Pleomorphomonas sp. PLEO: one gene and its partner. The protein of the gene in region 2 interacts with the protein of the main gene of each other region in a pairwise test. Links are inferred from orthologs where the notes say so. Each region holds a gene or a part of one and is shown on either strand. Other genes may lie near its edges.

Region 1 (5,874 bases), 2.7 Mb from region 2 along the record:
AGAACAACATCCGCGCCGTGTTGGAACTGGTCGAGCCGAACCGTGATATACGCGAGGCCGAACTCGACGCGCTGCTCGACGAATTCCATCTTGCTCACTTGCGCCACCAGCCGGCGATCGCTCTTTCCGGCGGCGAGCGGCGCCGTGCCGAAATCGCACGAGCGCTGGCCAGCCGACCGATCTTCATGTTGCTCGACGAGCCCTTCGCCGGCGTCGATCCGATTGCGGTCGGCGACATTCAGGCACTGGTGCGCCATCTCACCGCGCGCGGCATCGGCGTGTTGATTACCGACCATAACGTGCGTGAGACGCTTGGCCTCATCGACCGCGCTTACATCCTGCATTCCGGCATGTTGCTGGTTGAGGGTACTCCCGACGACATCATCTCCGACGCCGATGCACGGCGCGTTTACCTCGGCGAGCAATTTACCCTTTGATGCCGCCCCCCGCCTAGGTTATGAAGCAAGAAGCGGACCACCTTCGGCCGCCTCAATGACTTTCATGGCTTCCGCTTCGGCGCGGGATGGACGGGGGTTGCTCGATGGCGCTGTCGGCGCGGCTCGAACTCAGGCACAGCCAGTCGCTGGTGATGACGCCGCAGCTGATGCAAGCCATCAAGCTGCTTCAGCTCTCCAACATGGATCTCATCACCTATGTGGAGCAGGAGCTCGAACGTAATCCGCTGCTCGAGCGCGCCGACGACGGCGAGGGTGACGCGCCGATCGCTGAACCGGTCGATGCCGACATACCGGAACGGGCCGATACGTCGGACTGGTTCGAGACCGAGGGCGCACCGAGTTCCGAGCAGGTGTCCAACGCGCTCGATACAGACATCGGCAATGTCTATCCGGACGATACCGGTCAGCCGGAACGGCCGGCGCTGGACGTCGGCGCGCTTGCTGGCGGCGACTGGTCGTCGGTCGGCCGCGGCGGCACAGGCGAAGACTACAGCCTCGAGAGCTTCGTCGCCGGTGAGATCAGTCTTACCGACCATCTCGCCGAGCAACTGGCCGTCACCATCACCGATCCAGCCTTGCGTCTCATCGGCCACGACCTCATCGATCAGGTGGACGAGGCGGGCTATCTCCGGGCCGACCTCGTAGCCACCGCTGAGCGGCTGGGCGCCTCGCTTTCCGACGTCGAGAAAGTGCTCGGCGTGCTCCAGACTTTCGAACCAACCGGGATTTGTGCCCGCAATCTTGCAGAATGCTTGGCGTTGCAGCTTGCCGAGAAGGACCGACTCGACCCGGCGATGCAGAAGCTGATCGAGCACCTAGACCTTCTTGCCCGGCGTGACCTACCCTCTCTCAGGCGTCTCTGTGGCGTCGACGATGAAGATCTCGGCGACATGATCAAGGAAATCCTGGCCCTTGATCCTAAACCGGGTCACGCCTTTGGCTCGACACAAGTCCATACGGTCGTGCCGGATGTCATGGTCCAGCCGGCCGCCGATGGCGGTTGGACGGTTGAACTCAATACCGACACTCTGCCGAAGGTTTTGGTCAATCAGACCTATTATGCGGAAGTGTCGAAGACGGCTCGCGAAGAGGAAAAGACCTATCTGGGTGAATGCTTCCAGTCGGCCAACTGGTTGACCAAGAGCCTCGACCAGCGCGCCAAAACCATCATGAAAGTGGCGACGGAGATCGTTCGCCAGCAAGATGGCTTCCTGACCAATGGCGTCGCGCATCTCAGGCCTCTGAATCTTCGCATGATCGCCGATGCCATCGGTATGCACGAGTCAACCGTGTCGCGCGTCACGTCGAACAAATACATGGCCACGACACGCGGTATTTTCGAACTCAAGTATTTCTTCACCTCATCGATCGCCTCGTCCGAGGGCGGCGACGCTCATTCAGCGGAATCGGTGCGCCATCGTATCCGGCAGTTGATCGACGCGGAAACCGCCGACGACGTGCTTTCGGACGACACACTCGTCAAAATGTTGCGCGACGACGGCATGGACATCGCCCGTCGTACGGTGGCCAAGTACCGGGAAGCGCTACGCATTCCCTCCTCGGTGCAGCGTCGGCGCCTCAAGCAGCTTGCCGGGGCGTGAAATCACTGTAACCTTTCCTAAATCGGGGCTCATCCGGAAGGCGGATTGATATCGTCTCCGGTCGACGCCACATCTCAAGTAGGCGGGTGCGTCGCCCGGCAGCGCCAGCTCAGGGGAGGTTCTTCAGCTTTCCGCTTCACGACCCGATCGACGCCTGCCCAGCCGACAACGGCAGGGCAAAAGGGTGAAGCGACAACTCCATCCACCGGCGAGACGGAATGCCGCGCCCCCGTTCGCCGGCGCCGGCCAGTACCCGCCTAGGCGGGTAGCCGGAGACGCGGGTACCGAGCAGAGTTTTCTGCCAGTACCCAGCCTGTTCAAAAAGCGCGAGAAACGAGGACTCTGATGCCGCTTCGTATTACCGGAAAGAACGTCGACATCGGCCAGGCACTTCGCGAACACATCACCACCCGCACCACAGAGGAACTCGGCAAATATTACGACGAGGCCTTCACCGGCCATGTGGTGGTTCAGAAGGAGGGCAAGGCCTATATCATCGACTGCTCGATCCAGCTTGCCTCCGGCACGACGCTGCAATCGCGGGGCGAGGATTTCGAGGTCTATCCGGCGGCCGAGAAGGCAGTAGAGCGAATCGGCAAACGGATGCGGCGCCACAAGCGCAAGCTAAAGAACTTCAAGGGTGGCGAATCGGCGGCCGGCGATCAGACGCCGGGCGGCAGGTCCTGGGATGACATCGACGCCCAGTCAACGGTGTTCGCTGCCTTCGAGGACGAGGAACTCGGCGACGACTTCGCTCCGACCGTGGTGGCGGAAACCACCCAGAAAATACGCACCATGAGCGTCGGCACCGCCGTCAGTGAGCTCGACTTCACCGGTGCGCCGCTGGTGATGTTCCGCAACGCCGGTAATGGCGGTGTAAACGTCGTCTACCGGCGCAATGACGGAAATATCGGCTGGATAGACCCCTCGCTCAACGAAATCGCCGGCTGACGGGGCTCATCCCATCTGTCCTTTCGTCATCTAGACCTATATGAAGGCGAGGGTCGGGGTTACCCGGCCCTCTGACAAACCTGGAACAAGACCATGGATCTCAGCGACCTCCTGGTGATCGACGCAATCCTGCCGCGGCTCAAGTCCGCCAACAAGAAGCAGGCCCTTCAGGAGATGGCCGCCAAGGCCGCGGCTCTCACCGGACGTGATGAGCGTGACATCTTCGAAACGCTGATGCAGCGTGAGAAGCTCGGTTCGACCGGCGTGGGCCACGGTGTGGCGATCCCGCACGGCAAGCTTGCCGGCCTTGATCGGTTGGTGGGAGTCTTCGCCCTGCTCGACCGGCCGATCGATTTCGATTCGCTGGATGGCGAGTCTGTCGACGTGATGTTCCTGTTGCTCGCACCGGAAAGCGCCGGCGCCGATCACCTCAAAGCACTTGCCCGCATTGCCCGTGTCCTGCGGGATGACGAGACGGCGGCCAAACTCAGAGCGGCCGACGATGCGACGGCGATGTACGCGCTGCTCACCGAGAACGCTCGCTCCGACGCCGCCTGAAGGCGTTCCACAGCGTCAACTCTTCTTCGCTCCGATTCATCGGCTACCTTCGGTCGTTTTCGCCAAGGCAGCTTTGAGTGGCGGCATGCGGTATTATGCGGTTGTTGATTTTTAGAAACAAATCATGAACAATACGGGCGGAGACAGACAATGCCCGTTCCGACCGCCGCCTTTTCTTCCCCGATTGAAAACTTCGTCAACGACGGCCGTCAATCGGAAAACGCACGCCTCGTGCAGCGCGGTGTCGGCCGCCTGCTGGCAGGGCACGGCTTCTCCATTCTTTACGAGCTGCCCCTCGCATCAGGCCGGCGGGCAGACGTGGCCGCGCTCGGTACGAACGGAGACATCTTCATCGTCGAGATTAAATCGTCGGTCGAAGATTTCCGCGCCGACCGCAAGTGGCCCGACTATCGGCTCCATTGCGACCGTTTATTCTTCGCCACGCATGCCGGCGTGCCAGCTGAGATCTTCCCAGAAGACGCCGGCCTGATCGTTGCCGATGGCTACGGCGGCGCCATTCTCAGGGAAGCGCCTGATCATCGGCTTGCCGCGGCGACCCGGCGGGCGATGACACTGCGCTTCGCCCACGTGGCAGCAAGACGGATTCAACAGCTGATCGACCCGCAGTTACCGGACATGGGCGCCTTCTGAGCGCCTTGTTCGAAAGGCGGACAGACGGAAGTCTATGCCGAAAAGACCTCTTAAACGGCTCAGCCGCGACTAAGAGCGGGGGTGTCGCCGCTTGCCGCCACACAGGCGCACGCTATCCTTTCCATGACCAACAATCAGGCGGCGGAGGAGGCCGGCGGGGAGCGATACTGACCGCTTGGAGGACGGCGTGCCGTATTATCATAGTTATTCCGGATCCCAATCGGCCAGAGCCCCACTGCTGCCCGCTCATCGGCCACCGGCGGCGTCGGGTTTTTCTGCCGACCTCTATGCCCGCGTTGCGCGCCGTTATTGTCATCCGACGTTCAATCTCGGTACCACTTTCGTATCGGGCGTCCGTGGTCCGGTCTTCGAACGCGTAGTGCGTGCCACACCGTTCTGGACGTTGACCGCCTTCGATCGCGCGTCAATCAATCCCGACGTCGACAGTCCTTCCGTCCTGGTGCTGCCGCCATATGCCGGACACTGCCCAACACTCGTGCGCGACACGATCGCAACCTTCATGCCCGGCCACGCCGTATACGTCGCCGGCTGGGCCGACGCCCGGCAGGTGCCGCTGTCGGCTGGCGCTTTCGGGCTCGACGAAGCGATAGAAGCGATCGCCGACATGGTCATCGAGATCGGCGGGAGGGTGCATCTGGTCGCCGTGACCGAGGCGGGTATCATCGGTGTCGCCGCGGCCGCTCTGCTCGCTGGGCGCGGCCGTCCGCCTGCCACGCTGACACTCATCGGAGGCCCGATCGACTGCCGCGCCGACAACGCCGGGCTTGCCGCCGGCGCCACCGCGCGCGGGGTCGACTGGTTCCTGCAGGCGATGATCGCGCCAGTGCCTCCGCCTTTCGAAGGTGCATATCGTGAAGTTTTTCCTGGGTTCTTTACCCTCACCGGGTTTCCGACGTATGGCTTCGATCGGTCACTCACCGACCCAAAAGAACTGTTTCTCAGCCTTATCACCGGCGATGGCGACGATGCTGATGGCCGCCGAGGCTTCTTCGATGAATTCCTGGCGGTGATGGATGTGCCGGCGGAGTTCATGCTGCAATGGATCGAGACGGTGCTGATCAACCGTCCCTTTACGGCAGCTGCCAGCCAAACCGGTCATCCGCACGCAACACCACCGCTAGCAGGCATACCGCTGATGACGGTGGAGGCGGGAATGGATGCCTTCGGCGGCGGCGGGCAGACCCATGCCGCCCACATGATGACCTCTACACCGAGCGAAGGTTGCCGACATACAGAGGAGGACGTCGGCCGTTTCGCCCTATTCAGCGGCGCCCGCTGGCGCGCCTCGGTGTTTCCGCGCGTCGCCGACTTCATTGCCAGCCACACTAGCCAGGAGGAGCCATCTTGCACGGCGCTGGCCGAGGATCTTCTGACACTTTCCGGCCTGACTCCGGCATTCGCCGCCCGGCTCAATCGCGAGGGCTTCTATTTCGTGCGCCAACTCGCAAGGCTCGACGAAGCCGCCGCCGTCCAGCTAGATCGGCGACTGGGGATCGCAACGCAGCCGATTGTCGCCCAAGTCAGCCACCAGGCACGCCGCCATCTGGCCGGGACTGGGGCGGTCTTGAACCGCAGAGATGGTAAGGCCATATAGAACGCTGATCACCGGGTGCCTCAGGGGCCTGGTCAAGGTC
Region 2 (6,203 bases):
GAGGGTCGATCCATCGTCGTGCTCGCCAAGGAGAAATACGGCCTGCGCGGCCGGGAGATGGAAAGCCTGCACGCCACCTTCGTTCCCTTCACCGCCCAGACGCGAATGAGCGGCGTCGACTACGACGGTCTCAGCATCCGCAAGGGCGCCGTCGAGGCCATTCTCGCTCAAGCCGATCCGGCCGCGGCGACGGCACTGCGCGAGGCGCGGTCGATCGCCGACGGCATCGCCAAGACAGGCGGCACACCACTGGCGGTGATGAGAAACGGCCAACTGCTTGGCGTCGTCGAGCTCAAGGACATCGTCAAGGGAGGCATCCGCGAACGCTTTGCCGAGTTGCGCCGCATGGGCATCCGCACGGTGATGATTACCGGCGACAACCCCATGACAGCCGCCGCCATCGCCGCCGAGGCCGGTGTCGACGATTTCCTCGCTCAGGCGACTCCCGAGGATAAGTTGAACCTCATCCGTGCCGAACAGGCCAAGGGCAAGCTGGTGGCCATGTGCGGCGACGGCACCAACGACGCGCCGGCTCTCGCCCAGTCGGACGTCGGCGTCGCCATGAACACCGGCACCGTCGCCGCCCGCGAAGCCGGCAACATGGTGGACCTCGACAGCGACCCAACCAAGCTCATCGAGATCGTCGAGATCGGCAAGCAACTGCTGATGACGCGCGGCGCCCTCACCACCTTCTCGATCGCCAACGACGTGGCCAAGTATTTTGCCATCATCCCCGCGATGTTCCTCGCCTTTTACCCCCAGCTCGGCGTCTTGAACGTGATGGGTCTTGCAACCCCGCAAAGCGCCATCCTCTCGGCGATCATCTTCAATGCCCTGATCATTGTGGCGCTGATCCCGCTGGCGCTGAGAGGCGTCCGTTACCGGCCAGTCGGCGCCGGTGCGCTGCTCACGCGCAACCTCCTGATTTACGGCCTCGGTGGCATCATCGTGCCCTTCATCGGCATCAAGGCGATCGATCTCGCCGTCACCGCCCTCGGCCTCGTTTGAAGGAAACCTGAGATGTTGAAACAACTACGGCCGGCTGCGGTCACTCTTCTCGCCATGGCGGCCTTGACCGGTGTCGCCTACCCGCTCGCCATGACAGGCATCGCTCAGGCGATCTTCCCTCACCAGGCGGCCGGTAGCCTGATCGAACGAAACGGAGTCGTCGTCGGCTCGGAACTCATCGGGCAGGCCTTTACAAGCGATGGCTATTTCCACGGACGCCCCTCGGCCGCCGGAAACGGATATGACGCATCGAGTTCGAGCGGATCCAACCTCGGCCCTGCCAACCCGAAGCTGATCGACCGCATCCGTGCCGACGCGGAAAAGCTGAAAAGCGAAAATCCCGGCGCATCGGTACCGATAGACCTCGTCACCACCTCCGGCAGCGGTCTCGATCCGCATATCTCGCCAGAGGCTGCCTATTTCCAGATCCCGCGCTTGGCCAAGGCACGGTCCATGGATCCGGCCTCGATCAAAACGCTGGTAGATAGTCAGATTGCGGGGCGCGAACTGGGTTTCATGGGCGAGCCAACCGTCAACGTGCTGAAACTCAACCTTGCGCTCGACGGCTTGCAGAAGAAGTGATCGAATCCAGTCGGGGCCGGTTTGCGGCCCCGACCCGCTAGACGAGGACGACATGCCGCTTCAGGACGATCGGAATGCCGACGACAGGCCCTCTCCCGACGCTTTGCTCGAAAGCGCAGAGCGGGAGAACCGTGGCCGCCTGAAAATCTTCCTCGGCGCGGCGCCCGGCGTCGGCAAGACCTATGAGATGTTGACGGCTGGTCGCGCCCGCCGCGCCGACGGGACGGACGTCGTCATCGGCGTGGTCGAAACGCACGGGCGACCTGAAACGGAGGCGCTGCTGGACGGGTTCGAGATCATTCCCCGTCTCAGCCTCGCCTATCGGGGGCGTCAGTTGGATGAGATGGACCTCGACGCCATCATCGCCCGCAGGCCCGACCTTGTTCTGGTGGACGAACTCGCTCACAGCAATGTTGAAGGCAGTCGCCATCCCAAGCGTTATCTCGACGTAGAGGAACTGCTCAGCCGCGGCATCGATGTCTACTCGACGCTGAACATTCAGCACGTCGAAAGCCTCAACGACATCGTAGCCCGCATCACCCGTATTCGAGTCCGCGAGACAGTGCCGGACTCGATCATCGACAGGGCCGACGACATTGAAATCATCGACCTCACACCCGATGATCTGATCAAGCGACTTCACGAAGGAAAAGTCTACCTGCCAAAGACGGCGACACGGGCGACGGCCAACTATTTCTCGCCAGGCAATCTCACCGCCTTGCGCGAGCTGGCGTTGCGGCGCACGGCGCAGCGCGTCGACGACCAACTCGTCAGCCATATGCAGGCCCATGCCATCGCCGGTCCTTGGGAAGCCGGCGAGCGTGTACTGGTATGCATCGACGAGCAACCGCGCTCGGCGGCCCTGGTTCGCTATGCGCGACGACAGGCCGACCGTCTCAAGGCGCCTTGGGCGGCAATCCATATCGAAACGACCCGCTCGGTAGCTTTGACAGAGGCGGGCAAGGATCGCCTGGCCGATCATCTGCGCCTTGCCGAACAGCTCGGAGGAGAGGCGGTTACCATCCCCGGTCAGGATATGGCGCGCGACATCCTCCGCTACGCCAAAGCTAACAACTTCACCCACATCATTGTCGGCAAACCCCACAAGGGACGCTGGCGGGAGCTGATCGACGGCTCGGTCTCGCACGAATTGATCCGCCACTCCGGCGATATCAGCATTCACGTCATATCGGGAGCGGAGCCGACAATCGCCCCGACAAAAGGCGTTCGTACGGCATCCCCCGCGACCACGATCAACATCAAGCCCTATGCGGTTTCCACGCTCTATGTGGCCGCTACGCTGGCGCTCAGCGGGGCACTCGATCGGTTCCTCGACGTGCGCAACCTCGCTCTGGTCTTTCTGGTATCGGTGCTGGCATCGGCCATCACCTCCGGATTGTGGCCGGCACTCTATGCCTGCGTCGCCAGCGCCCTCGCCTTCAATTTCTTCTTCCTTGAGCCACGCTACACCCTGACCATTCGCGACCCTGAAAGCGTGGTCGCCTTGGTGGTCTTTCTCATCGTCGCTGTCACTGCCAGCAATCTTGCCGCCCGTCTGCACCGGCAAGCCTCAACTGCTCGCCAGCGGGCGCGAATGACCGACGATCTGTACCAATTCTCGCGCAAGCTCGCCGGCACGGGCACGCTTGACGACGTACTCTGGGCGACGGCCTACCAGATCGCAGCCATGCTGCGCGTGCGGGTGGTGATCCTGATGCCGGAGAGCAATACCCTCGCCGTCAGGGTCGGCTACCCGCCCGATGACACCTTGGTCGATGCCGATATTGCCGCCGCCCGCTGGGCATGGGAGCATGAACAGGCCGCCGGTCGCGGCGCCGATACCCTGCCGGGCGCCAAGCGCCTCTACATGCCGCTGAAGACAGGACGGACACCGATCGGTGTGATCGGTCTCGACAACGACAAGCCAGGCCCGTTGCTGACGCCTGAAGAGCAGCGTCTGTTCGGCGCCCTCGCCGACCAAGCCGCCGTCGCCATCGAGCGTATCCAGCTCGTCGCCGATGTCGAGGCGGCCAAACTCGCCGCTGAGGCCGACAGATTGAGAACGGCTCTGCTGTCGTCGATCTCCCACGACCTGAAGACACCACTCGCCAGCATTCTCGGAGCCGCCGGCACGCTCAAAGACTATGCCGCCTCACTGCCGGACGCCGACCGGGCTGAGCTTGTGTCGACCGTCATTGAGGAATCCGAGCGCCTGCACCGTTTCATCGGCAATCTGCTTGATATGACACGACTGGAATCGGGTGCGATGCATCCGAACGCCTCGTTGCATTTTCCCGGCGATATCATTGGCAGTGCCCTCCGGCGCGCCGGCAGGCTTCTGGCTCGCCACCAGATCGACGTGTCATTGCCTGCCGACCTACCAATGCTCAGGGTCGACGCTGTGCTTTTCGAGCAGGTCATCTTCAATCTGCTCGACAACGCGGCAAAATACGCGCCACCAGCGTCCACCATCGCCATCCAAGGGTGGCGGGACGCCGGCCATGCGGTATTGCGTCTCGTCGACGAAGGTCCCGGCATCCCGCAAGAGGATCTCGAACGGATCTTCGACAGCTTTTATCGCGTCCGAAAAATAGACCACGTTCCAGCAGGCACAGGTCTGGGGCTGGCCATTTGTCGCGGCTTCATCGAAGCGATGGGTGGCACGATCGCCGCGACAAACCGATCAGATCGCTCTGGTGCCATTTTCACGATCCGCCTTCCCATTCCGCCACAAACAGAGTCACTGAAAGAGCCGTCATGACAGCGCCAGCGGTCAAGATATTGGTCGTCGATGACGAGGCACCGATCCGTCGGCTGCTGAGAGTCGGGCTGACAAACGAGGGCTATTCCATCCTCGAAGCCGCCGACGCCCGCGAGGCCTCGGCCAGCCTCAAGGAAGACAAGCCTGATGTGATCATCCTGGACCTTGGATTGCCCGACATTCAGGGCCACGACCTGCTCGCCAACTGGCGCGCCTCCGGTCTTGAGCTGCCGATCCTCGTCCTGTCGAGCCGCACCGATGAGGCTGGCATCGTCAAGGCGCTCGAACTCGGTGCCGACGATTACGTGACCAAACCCTTCGGCGTCGCCGAACTGGCGGCTCGCATACGCGTCGCCCTGCGTCATCGTCTTCAGCAGCAGGGCGAGCGCCCGGTCTTCCAGGTCGGGGATCTTTCGGTCGACCTCGTCAAGCGCCTCGTCAAAGTGGCGGGCCAGGAAGTGAGCCTTTCCCCCAAGGAGTACGACATTCTCCGCCTCATGGTTCAGCATGCCGGCAAGGTGCTGACGCATCAGCATATTCTTCGGCAGGTGTGGGCTGGATCGGCGGACGTACAGTATCTGCGCGTCTATGTCCGGCAACTCCGGCAGAAGATCGAGAAGAGCCCCGATCAGCCCCAATACATCCTCACCGAAACGGGAGTCGGGTACCGACTTCGCGTAGCGGACTGAACACCAAATTGTTGAAATGGAATGACTATGGAACTCGTCGACTTGATCGAGCCGCGAGACGTGCTCGTCGATTGCGCCGTAGCCTCCAAGGCGGAGCTTCTGCGTGTTTTAGCCGGTATGGCCTCGGAGCGGACAGGGGTGGACTCCAATGCAATCCTCGGGTTGTTGGTCAACCGCGAGCGTCTCGGCTCAACCGGCATGGGAAACGGCGTCGCCATTCCTCACGCCAATGCTCCGGAACTGATGACTCCGCTCGTTCTTCTGGTCCGCTTGACGCACCCCATCGACTTCGAGGCCATCGACGACATGCCCGTCGATATCGTCTTCATGGCACTTTCCCCGGCACAGAGGGGAGCGTCCCATCTGAACATTCTTGCCTGTATCGCACGGAGCGCACGTTCGGAGCCTTGGTTGAACGCGGTCCGCCAGACGCCATCATCGGCCGCTCTTCATAAATTACTCGCCGGCACGACCAACTGATCGGTCGTCAACGCAGCAATCCCTGGCCGCCGTCGATCCAGATGGGCGTGCCGGTGATATGGGACGACGCATCGCTCACCAGGAAGGCGATGAGATGGGCAACGTCTTCCGCCCGCCCCGGCTGGCCGCCCGTCAGGGGCACTTGCCCTTCCGGCCACACAACTGGAATGACGGTCTCTTCCTCGGCACGAACCGTCGTGCTGTCATCGATGTTGGTCTCGATCGCCCCTGGACAGACGGCATTGACCCGGATGCGATGACGCCCCAGCTCCAGCGCCAGTTGCTGCACCATCGCAAGTTGGGCCGCCTTGGTGGCCGAATAGGCGGTGGCGCCGGGAGAGGTGAACGTTCGCGTCCCGTTGATCGAGGAGACGACAACGATGGAGCCGCCGTCCCCGTTCTTGAGGTGGGGCACAGTAAATCGCAAAGTCAGGTAGGTGCCGCGCAGATTGATGGCGATCGTCTGATCCCACTCCTCGGCCTTGATGTCCTCGATCGGTGCCCAGGTGCCGTTGATGCTGGCATTGGCAACCACCGCGTCCAACCGTCCGAAGCGATCCATGAGCTTTGAAACCGCCGCGCTCATTTGGTCCTCTTGGGAAATGTCGGCGTCGAGCCTCTCAACGTCAGCACCAGAATCGCGCAGCAGTTTCGCCACCTCCTCGAGTTCCGATGGCGTGCGC

The links. Proteins that work in one complex are often made in the same cells at the same time.
Region 1: the proteins of AB6N07_RS14525 (region 2) and ptsN interact in binary tests that used the Escherichia coli proteins (3 or more experiments, as listed by UniProt). The link is inferred for Pleomorphomonas sp. PLEO from one-to-one orthologs.

The regions. Positions count from the first base shown.
Region 1 is NZ_CP166625.1:420,316-426,189, forward strand. The notes cover bases 1,889-4,835. They hold ptsN (PTS IIA-like nitrogen regulatory protein PtsN), read left to right. Parts: upstream 1,889-3,103; coding sequence 3,104-3,568; downstream 3,569-4,835. Other genes in these bases: rpoN (RNA polymerase factor sigma-54), read left to right, coding at 1,889-2,059; hpf (ribosome hibernation-promoting factor, HPF/YfiA family), read left to right, coding at 2,405-3,010; AB6N07_RS01740 (MmcB family DNA repair protein), read left to right, coding at 3,719-4,219; AB6N07_RS01745 (polyhydroxyalkanoate depolymerase), read left to right, coding at 4,407-4,835. In the rest of the region: lptB (LPS export ABC transporter ATP-binding protein), read left to right, coding at 1-437; more of rpoN, read left to right, coding at 542-1,888; more of AB6N07_RS01745, read left to right, coding at 4,836-5,834. UniProt on the Escherichia coli protein: Seems to have a role in regulating nitrogen assimilation.
Region 2 is NZ_CP166625.1:3,135,297-3,141,499, reverse strand. Bases 1,276-4,551 are described here. They hold AB6N07_RS14525 (DUF4118 domain-containing protein), read left to right. Parts: upstream 1,276-1,642; coding sequence 1,643-4,351; downstream 4,352-4,551. Other genes in these bases: AB6N07_RS14520 (response regulator transcription factor), read left to right, coding at 4,348-4,551; kdpC (potassium-transporting ATPase subunit KdpC), read left to right, coding at 1,276-1,590. Also shown: potassium-transporting ATPase subunit KdpB, read left to right, coding at 1-1,008; more of kdpC, read left to right, coding at 1,021-1,275; more of AB6N07_RS14520, read left to right, coding at 4,552-5,040; AB6N07_RS14515 (PTS sugar transporter subunit IIA), read left to right, coding at 5,068-5,520; AB6N07_RS14510 (SDR family oxidoreductase), read right to left, coding at 5,528-6,203. UniProt on the Escherichia coli protein: Member of the two-component regulatory system KdpD/KdpE involved in the regulation of the kdp operon. KdpD may function as a membrane-associated protein kinase that phosphorylates KdpE in response to environmental signals.